2 regions of the Sanguibacter keddieii DSM 10542 genome follow, and region 1 is predicted to be linked to the other one. Evidence: predicted binding sites of a transcription regulator. Region 1 holds the regulator's gene; the other holds the start of a gene.
The links. Region 1 encodes LexA, which represses DNA repair genes until DNA is damaged. Its sites were predicted from a motif close to TCGAACANNTGTTCGA; they were not measured.
Positions count from the first base shown of each region.

Region 2: uvrA (excinuclease ABC subunit UvrA) is a predicted target of LexA. The motif match lies at 4,407-4,422, and genes of this name have one in related genera.

Region 1 is NC_013521.1:2,559,809-2,567,434, forward strand. It holds gene SKED_RS11290 (aldo/keto reductase) at 1-181, shown strand, start outside; gene nrdR (transcriptional regulator NrdR) at 260-751, opposite strand; gene SKED_RS19035 (LysM peptidoglycan-binding domain-containing protein) at 1,275-1,718, opposite strand; gene lexA (transcriptional repressor LexA) at 2,136-2,846, shown strand; gene SKED_RS11310 (L-lactate dehydrogenase) at 2,951-3,946, opposite strand; gene SKED_RS11315 (ATP-dependent DNA helicase) at 4,011-6,089, opposite strand; gene hflX (GTPase HflX) at 6,150-7,626, opposite strand, start outside.
Region 2 is NC_013521.1:2,237,627-2,245,252, forward strand. It holds gene SKED_RS09850 (bifunctional PIG-L family deacetylase/class I SAM-dependent methyltransferase) at 1-108, opposite strand, end outside; gene SKED_RS09855 (acyl-CoA dehydrogenase family protein) at 105-1,253, opposite strand; gene uvrA (excinuclease ABC subunit UvrA) at 1,429-4,377, opposite strand; gene SKED_RS09865 (glycoside hydrolase family 15 protein) at 4,542-6,473, shown strand; gene SKED_RS09870 (MBL fold metallo-hydrolase) at 6,549-7,244, shown strand; gene SKED_RS09875 (YciI family protein) at 7,295-7,582, shown strand.

The sequences.
Region 1 (7,626 bases):
GTGCCTGCGCGACGACCGCGTCAGCGCAGTCCTCGTCGGGGCACGGACGACACAGCAGCTCGACGAGAACCTCGCGGCACTGGACGCCCCCGGCTTCACCGCCGACGAGCTCGCCTCGATCGACGAGGCTGCGGTCGACGGCGACCTCAACCTCTGGGCATCACGGTCGAGCGCGCTCTGACCCTGCGGCTCGGGCGAGGACACGGCGCACGGGCCTGCGAACGGTCGTCGTCCGGTCGCCGTCGACCCGGAGGGCGGATCAGTCGGTCGACCGGTCGACTGAGCTCTCGTCGGCGGCTGCCTGCTCGTGCTCGGCGCGCAGCAGGTTGATGGCTGCCTCGAAGTCCTCGAGAGAGTCGAAGGCCTGGTAGACCGAGGCGAACCGCAGGTACGCGACCTCGTCGAGCTCGCGGAGCGGGCCGAGGATCGTCAGGCCGATCTCGTAGGCGTCGAGCTCGGCGATGCCGGTCGCCCGCACGCTCTCCTCGACGCGCTGGGCCAGGAGGGCGAGGTCGTCCTCGGTGACGGGTCGACCCTGGCAGGCCTTGCGCACCCCGTTGACGACCTTCTCGCGGCTGAAGGGCTCGGTGACGCCCGAGCGCTTGACGACCGAGAGGCTCGCGGTCTCGAGGGTGGTGAACCGACGGGTGCAGGCGGGGCACTGCCGACGCCGTCGGATCGACGCGCCGTCGTCCGAGGTGCGCGAGTCGACCACGCGCGAGTCGGCGTGGCGGCAGAACGGGCAGTGCACAGGTGCCTCCATCAAGACGTGGTCTAGTCTGCTCTCGCAGCTCCCGCAAGGGTACGCGGCTCGTCATGACCTGCGCACACGCGCGGCACGCTCTCCGAGGAGAGGTCTCCGCGCACGGTGACGTGCGCCAGGCGGCCGACCCGCAGCCGGGACCGGCTCGCCCCTCGAGACTCTGGGCAGGCAGACGCTCTGGGCTGACAGACGCTTCAGGCAGACAGAGACGGAGGCGGTCGTTGTCGACCGCCTCCGTCCGGGACGCCCCCGTCCCCACAACGCCGAGATGACTCGCCTCACCTCGTCGCAGACGTGCTGTCGGAGGACCGGGCGATGACCACCCGATGACTCCGCCTCTCAACCCGGCCCCCAGCCGGTTGATGAGGTAGTCCTAACTTAGGTACACCTAATCGTCACGGCAACCGTGTGCGGCGAGAATCCCAGATCGTGAGACGCAGGGCGTCCTTGCCCCGCTCGGCACTCGATGCCACCTGCCCGTCGTGGCGTCAGCGCGCCGAGGCGCCTGCACTCATCGCACCGGGAGCAACAGCTGCTCGCCGACCTGCAGCGAGGCGCTCGACCGGCCGTTGAGCTCGACCAGCATCTCCACCACGTCCCGGGTGTCCTCGCCAGGGAGCGCGACGGTGCGGGCGATCTTCCAGAGCGTCTCGCCCTGCGCCACGTAGTGCTCGGTCACGCTGACCGCCTCCGCCGGAGCGCTGGCGAACGCACGGTCACCGACGACCATGCCCGCCACCACCAGCAGGACCGCGACGAGGGAGAGCACCCACCAGCCGCGGCGCGTCAGACGCAGGTCGCGCAGGGAGCCGCCGGCAGGAGCCGAGGCGCCGCGCGGCAGACCGGCCGCCGCCGAGGCACTCACGGACGAGGCGCGCCCGGACGCAGGGACCTCTCCGTCGCGGACGAGGCGGAGCTCGCGCCCGGGTGTCAGCACCAGTGCGGAATCAGCCATGTCTACCCCTCTCCTGACCGCCGACCGGGCCAGGAGCCGCCGGTCGTGTCGGTCGTTCGAACATGTGTACGTCGTACAACTGTACGAACATCGGCTGCGGATGACAAGAGATCTGCGCAACACGCTCGAACAGGTGTTTGAAGTCGCACGCCGGGCCCCCTACTGTGGGAGCACCAGCAAGGACACCCGACCACGAGCCACCGACACGCACCGACAAGCACCGGAAAGCACCGGCAGCCGCCCGACAGCTGCCGACCGGCTGCCGGTCAGCACCGGGACGACTCGTCAGCAGCTCGGGTGCACGCGCCGGACCACGTACGACGCCGCACGACCACGCACCGGAGGCCAGCCGTGAAGACGCAGGACAGCACACCGTCAGGAGCTGCCGGGGGCGCGCCCGCGGCCGAGGCCGTCACCGTGATCGGCGCGGCCGACGGCCTGACCCCGCGTCAGCGCGGGGTGCTGGAGACCATCCGGGAGTCCGTCGACACCCGCGGCTACGCGCCGAGCATGCGGGAGATCGGCGAGGCTGTCGGCCTCACGAGCCCGTCGAGCGTCAAGCACCAGCTGACGACCCTCGAGCGCAAGGGCTACCTCCGCCGCGACCCCAACCGACCGCGAGCCATGGAGCTCGTCGTGCCGGGCCCGGCGCAGGGAGCGCCGACCGGCGAGCTGACGTCACGTCCCGCCGGCCGCGCCCTGCGCTCGGTCTCCACCCAGCAGACGGCGGACGTCGACCTGGACAGCCACCCGACCCCGTCGTTCGTCCCCGTCGTGGGCCGCATCGCCGCCGGTGGACCGATCCTCGCGGAGCAGGTCGTCGAGGACGTGTTCCCGCTGCCCCGCCAGCTCGTCGGCGACGGCGAGCTGTTCCTCCTCCGGGTGACCGGTGAGTCGATGGTCGACGCGGCGATCTGCGACGGCGACTGGGTGGTCGTGCGCCGTCAGCCCGTGGCCGAGAACGGTGAGATCGTCGCAGCGATGATCGACGGCGAGGCGACCGTGAAGACCTTCAAGCGCGTCGACGGGCACGTCTGGCTCATGCCCCACAACGACGCGTTCTCGCCCATCCTCGGTGACGAGGCGACCATCCTCGGCCGGATCGTCACTGTGCTCCGCAGCCTCTGACCCCGGTCCTCGCACGCAGCCCGGCGACGCAGCCCGGCACAGGAAGAGCGCCGCACCCCACGAGGGGTGCGGCGCTCTCTGCTCGTCCTGGGACTGCTGCGTCGTCACACGCCGAAGCGTCGTGCGACCTCCTTGAGGGACGCCGCCGAGTGCTGCAGGCCGCGGATCTCGACCGGGGAGAGCGGGACCTGCAGCCGGTCGGTGACGCCGTGACGACCGACGATCGACGGGACGGAGAGGCAGATGTCGCTGATGCCGTAGTAGTCGTCGAGGAGGGTCGAGACGGGCAGGACGCGGTGCTCGTCGTTGAGGACCGCCTCGATGATCCGCGATCCTGCGAGAGCGACCGCGTAGTTGGTCGCGCCCTTGCCCTCGATGATGCGGTAGGCCGAGTTGATGACCTCGTGGGCGATCTGGTCACGGACCTCGGCGGTCAGCGGGGCGCGGCCCTCGATCGCGTCCCACTCGAGGAGCGGGACGCCACCGATCGTCGCCGAGCTCCAGAGCGGGATCTCGCTGTCGCCGTGCTCGCCCGCCATGTAGGCGTGCACGTTCTGGACGGCGACGCCGCAGTGCTGGGCGATGAGGAACCGCAGGCGGGAGGAGTCGAGGACCGTCCCCGAGCCGAACAGCTGCGTGGGCGGGAGGCCGGAGATCTTCAGCGCCGCGTAGGTGACGATGTCGACGGGGTTGGTCACCATGACGTAGGTCGCGTCGGGTGCGACCGCGAGGAGCTCCGGGAGGATCTTCGAGACGAGGCTGATGGTCGCCTCGGCGAGGTCCAGGCGGGTCTGCCCAGGCTTCTGCTTGGCACCGGCGGTGACCATGATGATGTCGGCGTCGGCGCAGACCGCCACGTCGTCCGACCCGACGACCTCGGCCATCGGCATGAACTGGATCCCGTGCGAGAGGTCGAGCGCCTCGGCCTCGACCTTCGCCCGGTTGATGTCGTAGAGCGCGACGTGACGCGCCGAGCCGCGCATCAGCGCGGCGTAGGCCATGGTCGAGCCGACCGCCCCGGCACCGACGACGGCGACCTTCGTGGTCTTGCGGGCCCGTGGCGTCTCGTCGGGTGCTCGCGTGGTCTCGGGCTGGCTCATCGGTCCTCCATGGAGTCGGGCGCTGGTCTCGGTCGTGCGCGCTGGTTCCGGTGCTGCGCTGGCCTCAGCCTAGGGCCGAGAGGCGCTCTAGCGCAGAAGTGGCGACCTGGCGGTCTGTGGTGCGCCAGAAGTCCGGCAGCGACCTGACCAGGAACGACCCGTACCGGGCGGTGACCAGACGCGGGTCGAGGATCGCGACGACGCCCTTGTCCTCGACGGTGCGGACCAGGCGGCCAGCCCCCTGCGCGAGCAGGAGGGCCGCGTGCGTCGCGGCGACCTGCATGAAGCCGTTCCCGCCGTGGCTCTCCACGTAGCGGGCACGCGCCGCCTTGACCGGGTCGTCGGGTCGGGGGAAGGGGATCCGGTCGATCATCACCAGGCGGCACGCCGGCCCGGGGACGTCCACGCCCTGCCAGAGGGAGAGCGTCCCGAACAGGCAGGTGGCCTCGTCGGCGGCGAACTGCTTGACGAGCGTCGGCAGCTGGTCGTCCCCCTGGCACAGGATCGGCACGTCGAGCCGCTCGCGCAGCAGCTCTGCGGCGCGCTCGGCCGCGCGGCGGGACGAGAAGAGCCCGAGCGTGCGCCCGCCCGCCGCCGTGATGAGCGCCGCCATCTCGTCGACCTGGTCGTCGGTCGTGGACTGCTGCCCCGGTGTCGGGAGGTTCTTGGCCACGTAGAGGATGCCCTGGCGCGGGTAGTCGAAGGGGCTGCCGACGTCGAGCCCGCGCCACCGCGGCGCCGGTCCTGCCGCCTCGGTGCCGTCGGCCTCCGTCGCCGCCCGCTCGAGCCCCACGGAGCGCGCGACCGGGTCGAAGGAGTCCCCGAGCGCGAGCGTCGCGGAGGTGAGGACGCCGACCTTCTCGCTCCACAGGTTGGTCCGCAGCAGACCGGAGACGCCGAGGGGCGCGGCGTGGAGCTTGGACATGCCGGCGCCGAACCCTCCTTCCGCGCCTCGCGAGCACCAGAGGACGTCGAACCCTGTCGCCTCGCCCGTCATGCGCTCGGCGATCTCGAAGATCTGCAGCATGCTCGACTGCGCCATCTTCAGGCCGGAGTCCGCGCCTCCCTCGCCCCCGCCGGCCTTCGGCTCGGGCTTGAGCTCGCTGAGGACGCCGCGGGCCGCGTCACGGACCCCCGCGACCGCGAGGCGGGCGCCCTCCGGCAGCCCCTCGGGGAAGCGCTCCGCGGGCAGACCGGCGACCAGGGAGCCGAAGTCGGCGGTCGCGGCGTCGAGGTCGGTGGTCAGCACGCCACCGTGGCGTCGGGCCTGGCGCGCCGCGTGCTCGATCGACGCGACCGAGAGCTCGACCGTCGCCGCTGCCGTGACGCGGTCGGCCAGCTCGTGGGCCTCGTCGGCGACCACGACGGAGTGCTCGGGGAGCACGTTGGGGGACCCCGTCGCCGCGATGCCCAGCATCGCGTGGTTGGTCACCACGACGTCGGCCTCCCGCGCGAGGGCGCGCGCACGCTCGGGGAAGCACTCCTCGATGAGGGGGCAGCGCTGGCCGAGGCACTCGAGGGACGTCACCGAGACCTGCCGCCAGGCGCGGTCCGGGACACCGGGGACGAGGTCGTCACGGTCGCCCGTGTCGGTCGCCCTGGCCCACTCGCGCAGCCGCACGACCTGCTGCCCGAGGCTCGCCGCCTCGGCTGCCGGGACGTCGTCACCGCCGGTCAGCGGCTCGGTCGGCCCCTCGGAGCGGGGCATGTCGAAGAGCGTCCCGGCGTCGTCGGCCGGGTAGCCCCCGTCGATCTTGTGCAGGCAGGCGTAGTTGTGCCAGCCCTTGAGGAGCGCGAGCGTCGGCCGGCGCGGCAGGCGGTCCGCGAGCGCCGCGGCGACCAGCGGTAGGTCACGCGACATGATCTGACGCTGCAGGGCGAGGGTCGCGGTCGAGACGATCACGCGCTCCCCCGCGTTGACGGCGTGGTGGACGGCCGGCACGAGGTAGCCGAGGGACTTCCCCGTGCCCGTCCCGGCCTGCACGAGGAGGTGCTCCCCGGAGGTCATGGCGGTCGACACGGCCTCGGCCATGTCGTGCTGCCCGTCTCGGCGTCCTCCGCCGAGCGCACCGACCGCGAGGTCCAGCAGCGTGTGCACCTCGTCGACGGATCCTGCGGTCACGGCGCTCGAGGTGTCCTTCACCCGAGGAGTCTACGGTCCGGCACCGGCCTCGGAGAGACCGGTGCCGGACCGTCGGGTGCGTCAGCCGCGGACGGCGACGGCCGCGAGCTCGGCAGCGAGCTCGTCGTCCACGCGACCGCGGAGCAGGGTGCCCTCGCCCACGTGCTCGAGGTGGTCGATCTCACCCTCGAGGTGCACCCGGTTGACGAGGTCTCCCCTGCTGTACGGGACGATGAGGTCGACCGTGACGCCCGGGTGCGGGAGCGCGCCCGAGATGAGGTCGAGCAGCTCGGTGATCCCCTCGCCGGTGTGCGCGGAGACCACGAGGGTCGTGCGCTCACGGCTGCGCAGCCGCGCGATCGTGTCCGGGTCGGCCAGGTCGGCCTTGTTGAGCACGATCACCTCGGGGACGTCGAGCGCCCCGGGGATGCCCTCGAGGACGTGGCGCACCGCTGCGATCTGCCCCTCGGGGTCGGGGTGCGACGCGTCGACGACGTGCAGCAGGAGGTCGGAGTCGGCGACCTCCTCGAGGGTCGACCGGAAGGCCTCGACCAGCTGGTGCGGCAGCGACCGGACGAACCCGACGGTGTCGGCGAGCGTGTAGACACGTCCGTCCGGGGTCTTGGTCCGGCGGACCGTCGGGTCGAGGGTCGCGAAGAGCGCGTTCTCGACCAGCACGCCCGCGCCGGTGAGCGCGTTGAGCAGGCTCGACTTGCCGGCGTTGGTGTACCCGGCGATCGCGACCGACGGGATCGCGTTGCGCTTGCGGGAGGACCGCTTGGTCTCACGAGACGGGGCCATGGCCGCGATCTCCCGGCGGAGCTTGGCCATCCGGTTGCGGATGCGTCGACGGTCGAGCTCGATCTTGGTCTCACCGGGTCCGCGCGACCCCATGCCCGCGCCGGCGCCACCGACCTGACCACCGGCCTGGCGGGACATCGACTCGCCCCAGCCTCGCAGGCGCGGGAGCAGGTACTCGAGCTGGGCGAGCTCGACCTGCGCCTTGCCCTCACGGGACTTGGCGTGCTGGGCGAAGATGTCGAGGATCAGCGCGGTGCGGTCGACGACCTTCACCTTGATGATGTCCTCGAGCGCACGGCGCTGGGACGGCGCGAGGTCGCCGTCGACGATGACCGTGTCGGCCCCGGTCGAGGCGACGACCGCGGCGAGCTCGGCGGCCTTGCCCGACCCGAGGTAGGTACCGGGGTCGGGGGTCTGGCGGCGCTGGAGCAGGCCGTCGAGGACCTGCGACCCGGCGGTCTCGGCGAGCGCGGCCAGCTCGCGGAGCGAGACCTCCGCGTCGGTCGCGTCGCGGGCCCAGAGGCCGACGAGCACGACCCTCTCGAGGCGCAGCTGGCGGTACTCGACCTCGGTGACGTCCTCGAGCTCGGTCGAGAGGTTCGCGACGCGGCGCAGCGCCGAGCGCTCCGCGAGGTCGAGCTGGTCGCCGTCGTGGCTGGAGTGCTGGGTGCTGCCCTCCGCACGTGCCGTCCCGGCGCGGGCGAGGACGCGGGCGACGACGTCGCCTGCGATGTCTCGTGCCGACGGTGCCGCGTCA
Region 2 (7,626 bases), 320 kb from region 1:
CGGGCGGCCCGCGTGGACGTCGAGGTCGAGCGGCTCGAGCGCGTCGAGTCGACCGGAGAGACACCACGCGGTCTCGAGGGTCCCCGGCTCACGGTGGTCGAAGCTCACCACGGCCGGTCTCCCGCCTCGAGGAGCGCCTTCCCGAGGGACGCGTCGTCTCGCTCGGCGTGGTGCTGGCGCACGTACACCGCGAGGTCGGCGACACGGCGGGCGTGGGTCTCGTCAGACGTCAGGGGGCCCGGTCCCCGGGCGTGCGTCGAACGGGTGAGCACCTCCTCGACGGCGCGGGCGACGACGCCGCGCGCCCGTCGCGCGACGACGGAGGGGGCTGGGACACCCGGGCGAGGAGCATCGTCACCTGGTGCTCCGCCTGTCTCGGCCGCACCTGCATCGACGACGGACGCCGCGTCGAGCAGGGTGGCACGGGCCGCGGTCAGCGCGGTGTCGACCGCGCCGAGGTGAGCCAGGGCCAGCTGGTCGGGCTCGCGCTCGCCGAGCGCGGCGTAGAGGTCACGGGCCACACCGACCGCCCCGCCCCACCAGGCTGCTGCGACGCCGATGCCGCCCCAGGCGAAGCCGGGCCGGGTCAGGTACCAACCGACGTCGCCGACGGGGACCGCCGGGACCGAGGAGAAGGTCACCGGGGCCGACACGACCTGCTGCAGGCCGCGCGACACCCAGGGCCCGGTAGCGGCCTCGACGCCGTCGGCCTGCAGCCGGACGGCGAAGAGCCGCCGACCGGTCGGGGTCCAGGCGGTCACGAGCGCGTGGCTGAGGTTCGCGGCGAGCGAGCACCAGGGCTTCACGCCGTCCAGCACCCAGTCGTCGTCTGAAGAGCTGGAGGTGGCCGTGGCGCTGACGCTGGCCTCGAGCCGGGCTCCTGGGCCCTCGGCCGCGAAGACTCCCCAGCTGCTCCCGTCGTCGACCCCGAGGGACGACAGGTCGGTGCCGGCCGGCGCCTGAGCGAGGATGGAGAGGGCGTCGAGGTGCGGCTCGAGGACCCGTGCGACGCCCACGTCGAGGGCGGCGGTCGAGGCGAGGGTCTCCCAGGCGTCGAGGGTCTGCCCCTGGCCTGGCACGGGGACGTGCGGTCCGAGGCGCACGGCCCAGCTGATCGACGCCGTGACGTCGGTGCCGAGCTGCGGGACCTCCGCGAGCAGCGCGTCGACAGCCGTCGTGGCGTAGATGCCCTCGGGCTGTCCCAGGCGGGCGCGGAGCCCGCCCTCGGCTGTCGTGGTCGTCGCCTGGTCCACATGCACCTCGTCCCGGTCTGGTCCCACCACCGTTCTCGAGCAGGTGACGTGATGCTATGCACCGTGCGAGGTGAGCGCACCTCGAGCGGGCCGTCGGCCGCCGACGCCCAGACGCCGAGAGGCGGCGCCCGGGTGGGCACCGCCTCTCGTCACGCGTGGACCGAGGTCCGCGCGGTCACTCCTTGAGCTTGGCCTTGGTCCTGCTGGCCGGCTTCTTGGTCGTCTTCTTGGTGACGGCCGCGGCAGCGGTCTTCTTGGGCAGCGGGGCCACGCCGGCCGGCTCGTGGTTCTGCAGCACCTCGGCGAGGAACCGGCCGGTGTGGCTGGCCTCGACCGACGCCACGAGCTCGGGGGTGCCCTCGGCGACCACGAGGCCACCGCCGGAACCACCCTCAGGACCCATGTCGATGACCCAGTCGGCGTTCTTGATGACGTCGAGGTTGTGCTCGATGACCAGCACCGAGTTGCCCTTGTCGACCAGCGACTGGAGCACCGCGAGCAGCTTGCGGATGTCCTCGAAGTGCAGACCGGTGGTCGGCTCGTCGAGCACGTAGATGGTCCGCCCGGTCGAGCGCTTCTGCAGCTCGCTCGCGAGCTTGACGCGCTGCGCCTCACCGCCCGAGAGCGTCGGGGCCGACTGGCCCAGCCGCACGTAGCCGAGGCCCACGTCGACGAGCGTCTTGAGGTGCCGCGAGATCGCGGGGACCGCCGCGAAGAACTCGTTGGCCTCCTCGATCGGCATGTCGAGCACGTCCGCGACCGTCTTGCCCTTGAAGTGCACCTCGAGGGTCTCGCGGTTGTACCGCGCGCCGTGGCACACCTCGCAGGGGACGTAGACGTCCGGGAGGAAGTTCATCTCGATCTTGAGCGTGCCGTCGCCCGAGCACGCCTCGCAGCGCCCGCCCTTGACGTTGAAGGAGAAGCGTCCGGGCGTGTAGCCGCGGACCTTCGCCTCGCTGGTGTCGGCGAAGAGCCGGCGCACGTGGTCCCACACACCCGTGTAGGTGGCCGGGTTGGAGCGCGGCGTCCGGCCGATGGGGCCCTGGTCCACGTGCACGACCTTGTCGAGCTGGTCGAGCCCGGTGACGCGCTTGTGACGGCCGGCGACCTGGCGGGCCCCGTTGAGCTCGTTGGCGAGCACCGTGTAGAGGATCGAGTTGACCAGCGTCGACTTGCCCGAGCCCGACACACCGGTGACCGCAGTGAGCACCCCGAGCGGGAAGCTCACGTCGATGCCCGTGAGGTTGTGCTCGCGCGCACCGATGACCGTCAGCTGACGCTTAGGGTCGACGGGACGGCGCAGCGTCGGCATGGGGATGGACCGGCGGCCGGCGAGGTACGCGCCGGTGACGGACTCGGGGGCCTCGAGGAGGCCCGCGTAGTCGCCGGAGTGCACCACGCGACCACCGTGCTCGCCGGCACCGGGGCCGATGTCGACGATCCAGTCCGCGGTGCGGATCGTGTCCTCGTCGTGCTCGACGACGATGAGCGTGTTGCCGAGGTCGCGCAGGCGGGTCAGCGTGTCGATGAGGCGGCGGTTGTCGCGCTGGTGCAGGCCGATGCTCGGCTCGTCGAGGACGTAGAGCACGCCGACGAGGCCGGACCCGATCTGGGTCGCGAGCCGGATGCGCTGCGCCTCGCCACCCGAGAGGGTGCCGGCAGGGCGCATGAGCGAGAGGTAGTCGAGGCCGACGTCGAGGAGGAAGCCGAGGCGGTCCTGGATCTCCTTGAGCACCTGGGTCGCGATGGCGCGCTCGCGCACGCCGAGCTGCAGGTTGTCGAGGAAGTCGCGGGCCTCGCGCAGCGGCAGGGCGCACACCTCGGCGATGGACTTGCCGTCGACGAGCACGGCGAGCACCTCGGGCTTGAGGCGGGTGCCGTCGCACACGGGGCACGGCACCTCGCGCATGTAGGCCTCGTACTTCTCCTTCGACCACTCGGACTCGGTCTCGGAGTGACGGCGCTCGAGGAAGGAGATGACGCCCTCGAAGCCGGTCGAGTACTGGCGTTCGCGTCCCCACCGGTTGCGGTACTTGACCTGCACCTCGTGGTTCTGGCCGTGCAGCACCGCGTTGCGCGCGCGCTCGGGCAGGGCGCGCCACGGCACGTCCATGGAGAAGCCGAGGTCCTTGGCGAGCGCGCCGAGCACCCGGAGGTAGTACTCGGAGGAGGTCTGCGACCACGGCGCCACGGCGCCGTCGGCCAGCGACCGGTCCTCGTCGGGGATGACGAGCTCGGGGTCGATCTCCAGCCGGACACCGATGCCGGTGCACTCGGGGCACGCACCGTAGGGCGCGTTGAAGGAGAAGGTCCGCGGCTCGATCTCGTCGAGGGTGAGCACGTGGTCGTTGGGGCACGCGCGGTGCTCCGAGAACCGGCGCTCACGGTCGGGGTCGCCGACCTCGGCGTCGACCATCTCGACGACCAGCAGGCCGCCGGCGAGGCCGAGCGCGGTCTCGACCGAGTCGGTGAGGCGACGCTGGACGCCCTCGCGCGAGACGAGGCGGTCCACCACCACCTCGATCGTGTGCTTGAGCTTCTTCTCGAGCGCGGGGGGCTCGGTGAGCTGGACGACCTCGCCGTCGACCCGGGCGCGGGCGAAGCCCTTGGACTGCAGCTCCTTGAACAGGTCCGTGTACTCGCCCTTGCGGCCACGCACGACCGGTGCGAGCACCTGGTAGCGGGTGCCCTCGGGGAGCTCGAGGAGCCTGTCGACGATCTGCTGGGGCGTCTGCGCGGTCACGCGCTCGCCGCACACCGGGCAGTGCTGCGTGCCAGCGCGCGCGAAGAGCAGGCGGAGGTAGTCGTACACCTCGGTGATGGTGCCCACGGTCGACCGGGGGTTCCGGTTGGTCGACTTCTGGTCGATCGACACCGCGGGCGAGAGGCCCTCGATGAAGTCGACGTCAGGCTTGTCCATCTGGCCGAGGAACTGGCGCGCGTAGGCGGACAGCGACTCGACGTACCGGCGCTGCCCTTCGGCGAAGATGGTGTCGAAGGCCAACGAGGACTTCCCCGAGCCTGACAGTCCGGTGAAGACGATCAGGGAGTCGCGGGGCAGGTCGAGGTCGACGTTGCGGAGGTTGTGCTCACGGGCACCTTGGACGACGAGGCGATCACTCACCCGGACATCGTACGGTCCACCACCGACATGCGCACACCTGTTCGAAGGTGACGTCGACGTCACCTGTCGGCGCGTACGGCGCGGCAGCGAGCCCGTCGCACAGCGGCCGGGCCCGGCACCTGCCCCGACGTGCCCGGTCGGGCACGAGCGACCACAATCGATGGATGCCGACCAGCCCCAGCCCAGCACCGAGCACCGCCTCAGCCCACGACACGTCGCCCTGCTCGACGCCCATCGCGGACTACGCCGTCCTGGGTGACGGCCGGTCCTGCGCGCTCGTCAGCCGGAACGGGTCGGTCGACTGGTTGTGCCTGCCGGACTTCGACTCCCCCGCCTGCTTCGCCGCCCTGCTCGGCACCCCGGACCACGGGCGCTGGCTGCTCACCGTCCGCGACGCAGGCTCCGTGACCCGCCGCTACCTCGGGGACTCCTTCGTGCTCGAGACCACGTACACGACCCCGACCGGCAGGGCACGCGTCGTCGACGCGATGCCCCCGGGGGACGGGCGCGCCGACCTGGTCCGGGAGCTCGAGGTGCTCGAGGGCGTGGTCACCGTCGAGCACGAGTGGGTGGTGCGGTTCGGCTACGGCGCCTACGAGCCGTGGGTCAGCCGGGTCGAGGACGACCACGGCCACGGCCGGCACGCCGTCCGCGCGATCGCCGGACCTGACTCCCTCCTGCTGCGCGGCACCCGGCTGCCCGAGGCCGACGACCACCGGCACCGGGACGTGTTCGAGGCCCACGAGGGGCAGCGGTTCACCTTCTCGTCGACGTGGAGCCCGTCGTGGCAGCCGACTCCCCCGCCGCTGTCCGTCGCCGACGAGATCGCCGCGGCGAACGACAGCTGGCACGACTGGGCACGGCAGACCCCGTACGACGGCCCGTACCGCGAGCAGCTGGTCCGCTCGCTCCTGGTGCTGCGCCTGCTCACCAGCACCACCACGGGCGGGATCGTCGCGGCGCCGACCACCTCGCTGCCCGAGGACTTCGGCGGTGAGCGCAACTGGGACTACCGGTACTGCTGGCTCCGTGACGCGGCCATGACGCTCGAGGCCCTCGTCGAGTCCGGGTACCACGACGAGACCGCTGGCTGGCGGGACTGGCTGCTGCGGGCCGTCGCCGGAGACCCGCAGGACCTGCAGATCATGTACGGCGTCGACGGCCGACGGGACCTCCCCGAGAGCGAGCTCGACCACCTCCCGGGCTACGCCGGGTCACGGCCCGTGCGCGTGGGCAACGCGGCCGTCGACCAGGTGCAGAACGACGTGCTCGGCGAGGTGATGTGCGCCCTCGACATGGCGCGCGACGCCGGCCTCACCGAGACGGCCGACAGCTGGTCGCTGCAGCGCCACCTCGTCGACGCCCTCGTAGAGCAGTGGGACCGCCCCGACCGTGGCATCTGGGAGGTGCGCGGCCCCGAGCGGGACTTCGTCCACTCTCGGGTGATGAGCTGGGCGGCCATCGACCGTGCCGTCCGTGGGGTCGAGGTGCACGGCCTCGACGGGCCGGTGGAGCGATGGCGCGCCGTCCGCGACGAGATCCACGCGCAGGTCTTGGAGCGCGGGTACGACGCCGAGCGTGGGACCTTCGTGCAGTACTACGGCGCGGAGCACACCGACGCCGCGCTCCTGCAGATGGCGCAGGTCGGCTTCATCGAGGCGACCGACGAGCGGTTCGTCAGCACGGTGCGCGAGATCCGCCGGTCCCTCGGGACGGACGACGGGTTCGTCCGGCGGTACGAGGTCGAACAGGCCGGCGACGGCCTCGAGGGCGACGAGGCGCCGTTCCTCGTGTGCTCCTTCTGGTTGGTCGACGCGCTGGCCCGCATGGGCGAGGCCGACGAGGCCCGCCACCTGCTCGACACCCTGGTGGCCTCGGCCAACGACCTCGGCCTCATGGCCGAGCAGTACGACGACGAGCGGCAGCGGATGGCGGGGAACTTCCCGCAGGCCTTCTCGCACCTCGGGCTCGTGCGCGCCGTGCACAGCCTCGACCGTGCGACCAACGACAGGCCAGGGCTGCACTCAGCGGCTCTGCACGCCGACGGCGAGGAGACGAACGGCGGGCGCGAGCCGCACGTCGCGAGCAGCAGGTAGCAGGTAGCAGGTAGCAGGTAGCAGGTAGCAGGTGGCAGGTAGCAGCATGGACGACGTCTCGAGGAAGGCAGCACGATGAGCGAAGACCGGAGCACAGCGGAGGGCGCACCGTCGCACCTCACCCGGCTGGACCACGTCGACATCCGGTCGGTGTCCGTCGGCCCGATGGACAACAACGCCTACCTGCTGACCTGCCGCTCGACCGGCGCGCAGGTGCTGGTCGACGCTGCGGCGGACTCCGACCGCCTGCTCGCCCTCGTCCGCGAGGGGTCGGGGTCGGCGCGCCTGGACCTGATCGTCACCACGCACAGCCACCACGACCACGTCGGGGCGCTCGAGGACATGGTGGGGGTCACCGGGGCGACGACCGCCGCGGGAGCGGAGGACGCCGAGGACATCGCCGTGCCGACCCGGCAGCGGCTGCACCACGGCGAACGGCTGGTAGTCGGACACCTGGAGATCGAGGTGGTGGGGTTGCGCGGCCACACGCCCGGGTCTGTCGCCCTCGTCCTCGTGGAGCCCGAGGAGACGGTCGAGCCCGACGCCGTCCCAGGCCGCGCCCACGTGTTCTCCGGCGACTCGCTGTTCCCCGGGGGCGTCGGCAACACCCGACGTGACCCGGAGCGCTTCACCCAGCTGTTCGACGACGTGGTCGAGCGCGTGTTCGACCGGTTCGGCGACGACACCGTGGTGCACCCCGGGCACGGCGCCCCGACGACCCTCGGCGCAGAGCGTCCGCACCTCGAGGAGTGGCGGTCGCGCGGCTGGTGACGACGCCGGCCGGTGACGATGTCGTGCGGCGAAGGTGCTTGAATGCCTCCATGACCACCTACGCCGTGACCTACGTCTACACCGACGACTCCGCCGCCCGTGACACGCACCGTCCCGCGCACCGCGCGTTCCTCGGCGGGCTCTACGCCGCCGGGATCCTGCTGGCCTCCGGCCCGGTGTCGGACGACGACATGCAGGGCGCGCTCCTGATCCTCCAGGGCGAGTCCGCCGAGGCGGTCAGCGCGATCCTCGACGCCGACCCTTTCGCGCAGCAGGAGCTCGTCGCGGCGCGTGCGGTCACCGAGTGGACCGTGGTGTTCGGGCCCTGGGCTGCCTGAGCAGGCTCCGTCCCTGACGCTCGGCTGAGAGCGACGACTGCCTC